DNA from 4 places in the Lentzea sp. NPDC037011 genome. Region 2 is predicted to be linked to each of the others. Evidence: riboswitches for the same ligand, from Rfam matches in the RefSeq annotation. Region 2 holds a riboswitch; each other region holds the start of a gene.
The links. Region 2 has a riboswitch for cobalamin ahead of ACZ7CH_RS07195 (CbtB domain-containing protein). Riboswitches for the same ligand answer to the same signal wherever they lie in the genome.
Positions count from the first base shown of each region.

Region 1: it holds a riboswitch for cobalamin, as region 2 does, so the genes downstream of both, ACZ7CH_RS06370 (ribonucleoside-diphosphate reductase subunit alpha) here and ACZ7CH_RS07195 (CbtB domain-containing protein) in region 2, are expected to answer to the same signal.
Region 3: it holds a riboswitch for cobalamin, as region 2 does, so the genes downstream of both, ACZ7CH_RS31015 (LPXTG cell wall anchor domain-containing protein) here and ACZ7CH_RS07195 (CbtB domain-containing protein) in region 2, are expected to answer to the same signal.
Region 4: it holds a riboswitch for cobalamin, as region 2 does, so the genes downstream of both, ACZ7CH_RS28790 (FecCD family ABC transporter permease) here and ACZ7CH_RS07195 (CbtB domain-containing protein) in region 2, are expected to answer to the same signal.

Region 1 is NZ_JBVJRT010000002.1:345,975-348,164, forward strand. Features, by position in the region: gene ACZ7CH_RS06370 (ribonucleoside-diphosphate reductase subunit alpha) at 1-1,263, opposite strand, end outside; cobalamin riboswitch at 1,367-1,576, opposite strand; gene ACZ7CH_RS06375 (hypothetical protein) at 1,640-1,807, shown strand; gene ACZ7CH_RS06380 (LysE/ArgO family amino acid transporter) at 1,773-2,190, opposite strand, start outside.
Region 2 is NZ_JBVJRT010000002.1:512,529-514,718, forward strand. Features, by position in the region: gene ACZ7CH_RS07185 (HAD family hydrolase) at 1-155, shown strand, start outside; gene ACZ7CH_RS07190 (CbtA family protein) at 152-901, opposite strand; gene ACZ7CH_RS07195 (CbtB domain-containing protein) at 918-1,106, opposite strand; cobalamin riboswitch at 1,139-1,313, opposite strand; gene ACZ7CH_RS07200 ((2Fe-2S)-binding protein) at 1,362-2,012, opposite strand; gene ACZ7CH_RS07205 (phosphoribosyl-ATP diphosphatase) at 2,119-2,190, shown strand, end outside.
Region 3 is NZ_JBVJRT010000011.1:144,453-146,642, reverse strand. Features, by position in the region: gene ACZ7CH_RS31020 (hypothetical protein) at 1-120, opposite strand, end outside; gene ACZ7CH_RS31015 (LPXTG cell wall anchor domain-containing protein) at 117-1,364, opposite strand; adenosylcobalamin-variant (AdoCbl-variant) riboswitch at 1,413-1,484, opposite strand; gene ACZ7CH_RS31010 (FAD-dependent monooxygenase) at 1,553-2,190, opposite strand, start outside.
Region 4 is NZ_JBVJRT010000010.1:81,379-83,568, reverse strand. Features, by position in the region: gene ACZ7CH_RS28795 (ABC transporter ATP-binding protein) at 1-151, opposite strand, end outside; gene ACZ7CH_RS28790 (FecCD family ABC transporter permease) at 151-1,173, opposite strand; cobalamin riboswitch at 1,209-1,351, opposite strand; gene ACZ7CH_RS28785 (YciI family protein) at 1,435-1,854, shown strand; gene ACZ7CH_RS28780 (3-isopropylmalate dehydrogenase) at 1,919-2,190, opposite strand, start outside.

The DNA.
Region 1 (2,190 bases), 170 kb from region 2:
CACCCCGTCCTCCGACAGGTGCCCGCCACCGAGCAGGACGCCGTACAGACGAGCATCGTCCTCGCTGAAACCGGCGACGGGCACGACCTCCCGCGGAACCACCCTGGCGACGAGGTCACCCTTCTCCAGCCGACCGGCGTCCACCCACTCCGGCCGCACCTCGTCGCCGGCGAGCTGCTTGAGCGTCCGCGCGTTCTCCTGGCCGAGCGGCACGCCCCTGACGGCGTACAACGGGTGTCCGGCGGTGACCCTGAGGGGTGCGGCGGAGTGCTCGACCTCCACCTCGACCATCGGGTCGACCTGGTCGTAGAGCATGACGTCGGTGACCTCGCGGTAGGTGCCGCTCACCCCGAGCACGAGGTCGCCGGCCACGACGTCCCTGATCGCCTTGACGCCGTCGGCGGTGTGGACGCCGGTGTCCGGTGCGAAGCACTGGTTCACGGCCACGGCCGTGTCGTTCGCGATCTTCAGGAACGGCACCACGCCCTGCGACGTGCCGTTGGTGCCCCTGATGTGCGCGCCGATGCCGCGCACCGGCGTCCAGTCGTTGCCCAGGCCGCCCGCGAACTTCGAGAGCAGCGCGTTGTTGCTGATGCCGTGGAAGATGCCGCCGAGGTCGTCGGCCACGGTGGTCAGGAAGCACGACGACAGCTGCGGCCGGGTCGTCCCGGAGTTGAACAGCGTCGGTGTCGAGCACATGAAGTCGAACGACGACAGCAGCTCGTAGAACTCGACCGCGCGGGCGTCGGGGTCGTCCTCCTCCAGGGCGAGGCCCATGGCCACGCGCATGAAGAACGCCTGCGGCAGCTCGTAGCGGCGGCCGTCGCGGTGCAGGAAGTAGCGGTCGTACAGGGTTTGCAGGCCCAGGAACTGGAACCGGAGGTCACGGGACGGGTCCAGCGCCGATCCCAGGCGGGCCAGGTCGAACGAGGTCAGCCGGGGGTCGAGCTGGCCGCAGTCGACGCCGTGCCGCACGAACGAGGCGAAGTACGACGGGTAGCGCTCGGTCATCTCGGCGTGCGACAGCGGGACGCCGCACGCCTCGGTGCGCAGCCGATCCAGCAGCAGGCGGGCGCTGACGCAGGAGTAGTCCGGGTCCTGCTCGACCATCGCGCGGGCGGCCATGATCGGCGCCAGGGCGAGCTCGGCGTCGGTGATGCCGTGGTACAGGTTCCGCTTGGTCTCGGTCAGCACCGCCTCGGCCGATGCGTTCGGAAGATCGGCACAGGCTTCCTCGATGACCACTGAAAGGCGGTCGGGCACGCTCTCTCCTCGCGAGCTGGGCCCAGGAGGAAAAGCGCATGCGCGCACCGTTCACCGGTGCACACAGCCGCCCTCCCTCGGGGCACCGTGTCGTGCGCGCAGGCTTGCGCGCACCCCGGTGGCAGGTCTTCGGACTCGTGGGCGTCGAACTCGCGCCTACCGGCCGTCGCTTCCCAGGTCTCGCGACCCAGTGCTTCGTTGACGGCTTTCGTTCCCACTCACCGCTGCGGGGCAGTCCCGGACTCGCACCGGGTTCCCTCTTGCCTCACCGGCCCGTTGTCCGGGCCGGTGAACCACCAGTGCGGCAGATACTACATGTGGTGGTGGGTCCTTGATCACCACCCAACATGCGTGTCCCCTGGGTAGGGTGGTCGGCGTGGGTGAGGTTCGGCCGCGGGTCTTCTACGGTGCTCTGCTCAGTGCGGGGCTCGCCTCCGCGTCGCTGTTCGCGGGAGCCGCGGCGCCGGTGACGAGCGGCGTGCTGGCCGGCTGCGCGGTCGCCGCGCTGGTCACGTCCCGGCGATCAGCGCGACCCCGAGGCTGATCATCACGGCGGCGATCACGCCGTCCAGCACGCGCCACGCGCGCGGCTTCGCGAACAGCGGGCTGAGCAGCCGGGCGCCGAACCCGAGCGCGGCGAACCAGGTGATGCTCGCCGTCACCGCGCCGACGCCGAAGAGCCAGCGGCCGGCGGCGATCGACCCGAGCAGCAGCACGGTGTCGAGGTAGACGTGCGGGTTGAGCCACGTCAGCGCGATCGCGGTGAGCACGGGCCGGTGCCGGGCGCCGGTGTCGGCGTGCAGGGCCTGCGGGCGCAGTGCGCGCCGCGCGGCCAGGAACCCGTACCCCAGCAGGAAGAGCCCGCCCACGACCGCGGCGACGGTGACCGCCTGCGGCCACCGGGTGACGATCGCGCCGAACCCGGCG
Region 2 (2,190 bases):
CGGTCGAGGACTCGCCGACCGGTGTCGCCTCTGCGGTGGCGGCCGGGTGCACCGTGCTGGTCGTGCCGTGTGACGTCGAGGTGCCGGCGGGGGAGCGGCGGGTGTTCCGCGACTCCCTCGTCGGCGTCGACCTCGAAGTGCTGCGCGCTCTTTAGAGAGCCGCGACGGGTGCCTTCGCCCGGCGTGTCGCCGGATCGACCAGCAGGCCGAACACCACGCCGAGACCGACGTGGAGCGTGGCCAGCTGGGCGAGTGAGCTGAGGCGGAACTGCCACAGCACGGCCACCGGCATGTCCGCCGGGATCGTGTCCGGCGGCGCGGGGAACGCCACCAGCACCACCGCCACCGCCGCCACGACCGCGAGCAGCACCGCGGTCACGCGGACCGGGTGCGGCTGCGCGGCCAGTGCCGAGGCGAGCCAGCTCGCTCCCCAGACGATCGCCAGACCGGCCACCACCACGCCCAGGTACAGCGCGGTGCGGTAGTTCACCGTGTCCGGGTCGCCCACCGCGGGCGGGTTCGCCGGGTACTTCAGCCACGGCAGCAGCGCCACCGCACCGAACACGGCGACTCCGAACGCGGTGCTGCGGGTGAACGGCGTGCGGTCGGCGAACCAGCGCTTCGACAGCGCGTAGGCCGTGGCGAACACCAGGCCGACGGCGATGCCGACGATCACCACGCCGAGCATGCCGCCCGCGATCTGGACGCCGCGGCTGACCAGCCCCTCCTCGCCGTGCGAGTGGGAGTGGCCGTCACCGGCGGGGGCGCGGGCCTCCTCGACCGCCAGTGCTGCGCGGATGGGGATCTCGGTGACCAGGAGCTGCACGAGCGCGGAGGCGGTACCGGCGATGGCGCCGGCCGCGAGTCCGCGCAGTGCGATCGACCTGTACGTGGTCGTCATCTGCGTGATCAGCGGATCAGTGGCAGGGAACGCCGAGGGCGTGGCGGCCGTCGTGGAAGAACTCGTGCAGCAGCTCCGAGCTCGCACCGAGAGCGAGGCCGTTCTCCTGCAGGACCAGGTAGGTGACGATCAGGCCGAACAGTGAGACGGCGAAGGCCCACTTGGGCACGCGGACGGCGGACAGGCTTGCTGCGGGGCTCGTCATGACGGGCTCCTCCATACCTCGTGGAAGGTGAAACTCCTTACGGCGCCGCAGCCGGTCTCCTGACTCCCGGATCAACGCTGCCCCCGCGTCTTCCCAGCCCCTCGCGGGACCAGTGACGTGCTCGGCGGGGATCGCTTCCCGGTCACAGTGGCGAGGACCGCGCCGGATTTCCACCGGCTTCCCGTCACTGCGGCGCGTGCACCGTAAGGTGAACGGCGGTTCACGCACAACCGGCCATAAGAGTTGTCGTCTTCATCACTTCACAAGAGGGCAGTCCCCGCACTTCCCACCTGCGGCAACGCGGTAGTAAAGGCAGCACGACCGGCGCAGGAACGCGACCTCGTCGGGCAGGGTGACGAATTCCCCGGCACCTTCGAACGGTGGCGCTGCCATGAGCCGGTTGCCGCGTTCCTCCGCTTCCTCCGCACTCAGCGCACCCGCTCGCACCACCATTTTCAGCGCGCCCGCGATGTTCGACATCGCGTTGCCCCACAGCAGACCGCGTGCCACGGGCACGACCGCGTGGACCGCCTCCACGACCGGTGCGAGCGCCTCCGCCGGGCGCGGGCCGAGCCGCGGGGTGTCGATGCGGACGCTCAGGCCGTTGCGGCGGTGGTGCTGCCACCACAGGTTCTCCGGGCGCACGTCGATCGGCAGGTCCGTCGCGGTGAGCGGGCTGAGCAGCCGCGCGGTGTAGCTGAGGAAGAACAGGCTGGCGGCGACGCGGGGCTCGGCGGCGTTGTAGCGGGCCGCGATCGCGTCGATGGTCTCCCTGAGGGCGGGGCCTTCGAGCAGTGCCGTCCCCGGCAGCCACGAGTCGTCCGGACGGCCCACGTCCAGCGCGAAGAACGGGTTGATGCCGCGCACCTGGCGCAGCGCTGCGAGGACTTCGGCGAACTCCGACACAGATTCACGCTACTGGGTGTCCATGCAGGACAGATCACGTCCACGGGCTGGAACAGAGGTGACCGCGGTGTGGACCACCCGTCCGGAGGTGGGAGGATGTGCCCCCGTGAAGACCTTCGACTCGCTGTTCGCCGAACTGACCGAACGAGCCCGCACCAAGCCGGAGGGTTCCGGCACC
Region 3 (2,190 bases), on a different contig from region 2:
GCCGCCCAGTGCGGTGAAGTCCACCACGACCTTCACGCCCGCGCAGTCCGCGGCGGAGGCGGGTGCGACGACGAACGAGCTCGCGACCAAGGCGAGGACAGCGAGGATGCGGCGCATCACGCACCAACCTTCCGACGACGGGACACGAGGACGAGCACGGCGCCGGCGAGCAGCGCGGAGGAACCGAGCAGGGTCAGCGCGACGGCCTCCTCGGGGCCGGTCGCGGCGAGCCGCTGAGTGGCCGGGGGCGTCGGACCGGCCGGCGCGGGAGCGACCGGGGTGGCCGTCGACGAGGTGGTCACCGGAGCGGTCGTCGTCGGCGGCACGGTCGGCTGTGCGGTGGTCGACGGGGGCGTGGTGGTCGGCGGGGTCGCGCAGTCGACCGCGGGCACACCGGGCGTGGCACCGGCGAACGACACGTCGGCGAGGCCCTTGCGGGCCAGGCCGAGCATCGCCTGGGTGGTCGCGCGCACGGCGCCGTAGACCTCGAAACCCGTGCTGTCGTAGGCGATCGCGCCGCGAGCGGCCTCCGGTCCGGCACAGCCGACCTGCAACGACCGCAGGTACGCCACGGCCCGGTCCGCGGCCGCCGTCCGGCCACCCTCGACGAGCGCGCCGACCGCGAGGCCGGTGCTGTTGGCGTTCGAGCCCTGCAACGCCGACGGGAACCCGCCGTCCGCCTTCTGCTGCGCCACCAGCCAGTCCAGCGCCCGCGCGGACGCCGTCGGCTCCCCCGCCGCCTGCAACGCCTGCAGCACGATCGCCGTCGCGTCCACATCGGACTTGCAGACCGGCTGCCCGAACGAGATCGGGAACCCGCCGTCCGCGCACTGCGTGGACACCTGGAACGCGACCGGCTGCGCCACCGGCTGGTCGGCGCGGGTCAGCACGATGATCGCCAGCGCCTGCGTGAACGCGTTGGTCTGGTCGTAGTCGGGGTCGGTGCGGTCGCGGTAGCGGCCGGACTCCTCCCGCAGCGCCGCAAGGCGTTCGAGCAGGTCGGCACCGGCGAACGCGTGCGGGTCGGTGCCCAGCGCCTGCGCGACCAGCGCGAGCTTCACCAGGCCACCGACGTAGGACTCTGCCTCGCCGTCGCCCGCGAAGTACTGGAACTGCTCGGGTTCGGCGAGCCACGCCGCGGCCCGCACCGCCGTCGACCGGCCGACACCGGCGGCCGCGAGCCCGTAGACGCCGTCCGCGGTCAGGCCGTGGTCGACGAGGTCCGGCCCCTTCACCAGGTGGTCGCCACCGACGAACTGGCCGGCCAGCCACGTTCCCGCTGACGGCGGCTCGGCCGCCTGAGCGGCCGGTGTCACGACGAGCGCGGCCGCTACCACTGCGGCCAGCGCGGATGTCCGGATCACTGCTCTTCCCCCTGCCCCGCTGTCCTCGACGGGTCGATGGAGCCACCGCGCGCCACGGGCATTCGGACTGTCACCGTTGCGGGTCAGCGCCGGAGTTCCACCGGCTTCCCCCGCGGCGTGCGGATGCTGTTGTCCACCCGATCGTGCGGGAGGGATCACCCCGAGTCAAATGGCTGTGAGCCGGGCCATCAGCGGCCGGGGAGCTGGAAGGAGCTCACGACCGCGGCGAACTCCTCGGTCGGCTGCCCGCCGTTGGCCTGGTTCTTCAGCGCCATGTCCTGGTTGGCCGTCACGTACGGGCGCAGCAGCTCCTCGTAGCGCTGGAACGCGGTCTCGCGGTTCACGCTCAGCTCGCCGGCCAGCACGTACGCACCGACGAGCGCCAAGCTCGTGCCCTGACCGGACAACGGCGAACCGCAGTAGCCGGCGTCGCCGAGCAGCACGACGCCGCCGCGCGACCAGGACGGCATCCGGACCTGCGCCATGGCGTCGAAGTGGAAGTCCGGCGCCTCCCACATGTGCTTGAGCGCGGTCTGCCACTCCCACCCGGCGTCGGCGAACTTCTCCGCCACCAGCCGCCGCTGGGCCTCGACGTCGCGGTGGTCGAAGTCCACCTCGCCGTAGAACCCCATGTAGACCCGGCACTCCGCGTTGGCGCGGGCGCTCATGACCCCGCCGCCGACGACCTCGCCCTGCTGGAACACCTGCCAGTGGTCGAGGCCCAGGAAGTTCGGCGCGGTGAACACGGCGAGGTTCGTGCCCAGGTGGCGGACGAACTGCGCCTCGGGACCGAACACGAGCCGCCGGACGTTCGAGTGCAGCCCGT
Region 4 (2,190 bases), on a different contig from region 2:
CGTCCGGTCGCAGCGCCCGGTAGACGCAGCGCAACGTCGTCGACTTGCCGCTGCCGTTCGGCCCGACGATGCCGACCACCTCGTCGCAGGCGTGCAGCGTGATGCCGGAGATGATGTTCCGCACGGTGACGTCGTGCACCTCGACGCGCATCAGCGGCCTCCGAAGACGTACGCCCTGCGGCGCATCAGGAAGATGAAGCACGGCACGCCCAGCGCGGCCGTGATGACGCCGAGCGGCAGCTCCTCGGGTGCGGCGAGCATCCGCGCGGCGACGTCCACCCACACCAGGAAGCTGGCACCGGCCAGCGGTGCGAGGGCCAGCACCTTGCGGTGGTCGGCGCCCACGACCATGCGCGTGAGGTGCGGCAGCATCAGCCCGACGAACCCGACGGCCCCGCTGACCGCCACCAGCACCCCGGTCATGGCCGCGGTGACGACGAAGAGGTGCGTGCGGAACCGGTTGACCGCCACCCCGAGCGTGGTCGCGGTCTCGTCGCCCATCGCCAGCGCGTTCAACGGCCGCGCCTTGGCCATCAGGTAGGCGATGCCCAGCGCGGTCACGACCGTGGCGACCGGCAACGACCTCCAGTCCGCCCCGCCGAGGCTGCCGAGCAGCCAGAACATCGCCGCCCGCGCCGCCTCCCCGTGCGGTGCCTGGAACACCAGCAGCATCGCCACGGCCGAGAACCCGTAGGCGAGCGCGGTGCCGGTCAGCACGAGCCGCAACGGCGTGAGCGCCCCGCTCGACCGCGCGGTGAGGTAGACGAGCGCGGTGGCACCGAGCCCGGTGAGGAACGCCCCCGTCGACAGCGCGTACACGCCGAGCCCGGACAGCACCCCCATCGTCGCGACCGCCGTGGCACCCACGCTCGCCCCCGAGGAGATGCCGAGCACGTACGGGTCGGCCAGCGCGTTGCGGACCATCGCCTGGATCGCGACGCCGACCGCGCTCAGCCCCGCGCCCACGACGGCGGCGAGCAGCACGCGCGGCAGCCGGATGTTCCAGACGATGTGGTACTGCCCGGCGAGGTGGGCGGGCACGGTGCCGCCGGTGACCGCCTGCCACAGCAGGTCGGCGGTGACGCCGAAGGGGACGGAGACGGGGCCGAGCGCGACGCCCGCCACGATGCTGATGACGAGCACGCCGACGAGCGCGCTGATCTTCCCGATCACATGTGCCCTTCCCGCAGTCCACGGCAGGAGTTGGAGTCCTATGTCTGCCGTGTGCGGGCATTCGGGCTCGTCCCCTGGCCGGGGACCTACCGTTGCGGGTCAGCGCCGGACTTCGACCGGTCTTCCCCCACGCACGACTTCGGGTGACCCTACCTGCGCAAACAGGAAGTTCGAAAATTTCTCCGCTGTGATGTCGATCCGGCGGGGTGCCCGTTCGACCTGTGGACGTCAGCGAGCAGGGCACAACGCAGGGAGACCACCGTGAAGTACATGCTGATCATGCGCGCCACCGACGAGGCCTACGCGAACATGGGCGAGCTCGACTTCGACAAGATGCTGGAGGTCGTGGGCGCGTTCAACGACGAGCTGATCCGGGCCGGGGTGCTGCTCGCCGCCGAGGGCCTCGCCGACCCGTCCGAGGGCGTCGTCGTCGACTTCTCCGCCGAACCGGCGATCGTGACGGACGGCCCGTACGGCGAGACCAAGGAGCTGTTCGGCGGCTTCTACCTGCTCAACGTGTCCTCGCTGCAGGAGGCGGTCGAGTGGGCGAAGCGGATGCCGATGGCCGGGCCCGGGTTCAAGACCGAGATCCGCCGCGTGCCGACGATCGACGAGTTCCCGCAGGACAACGAGTGGATCCAGAAGGAGCGCGCCTGGCGCGAGTCCACCGCCCAGCTGTGAATGTCACGCGGGGACCTTTCGTGCTCTACAAGAGTACGAAAGCTCCCCGCGTGCACTACAACCGTCAGCCCGTGCGGACGTTCGACGACACGAGGGCGGCCAGGCGGTCGCCGATCGCGTACGTCGCGCCCGGCGACTGGTGGTCGCGGGTCGCCAGGTCGAACGCCACGGACGCCTCGATCCGGCGCGACGCCTCGTGCTCGCCGAGGTGGTCGAGCAGCAGCGCGACCGACAGCACGGCGGCCGTCGGGTCGGCGATGCCCTGGCCCGCGATGTCCGGTGCCGAACCGTGGACCGGCTCGAACATCGACGGGTTGCGCCGCGTCACGTCCATGT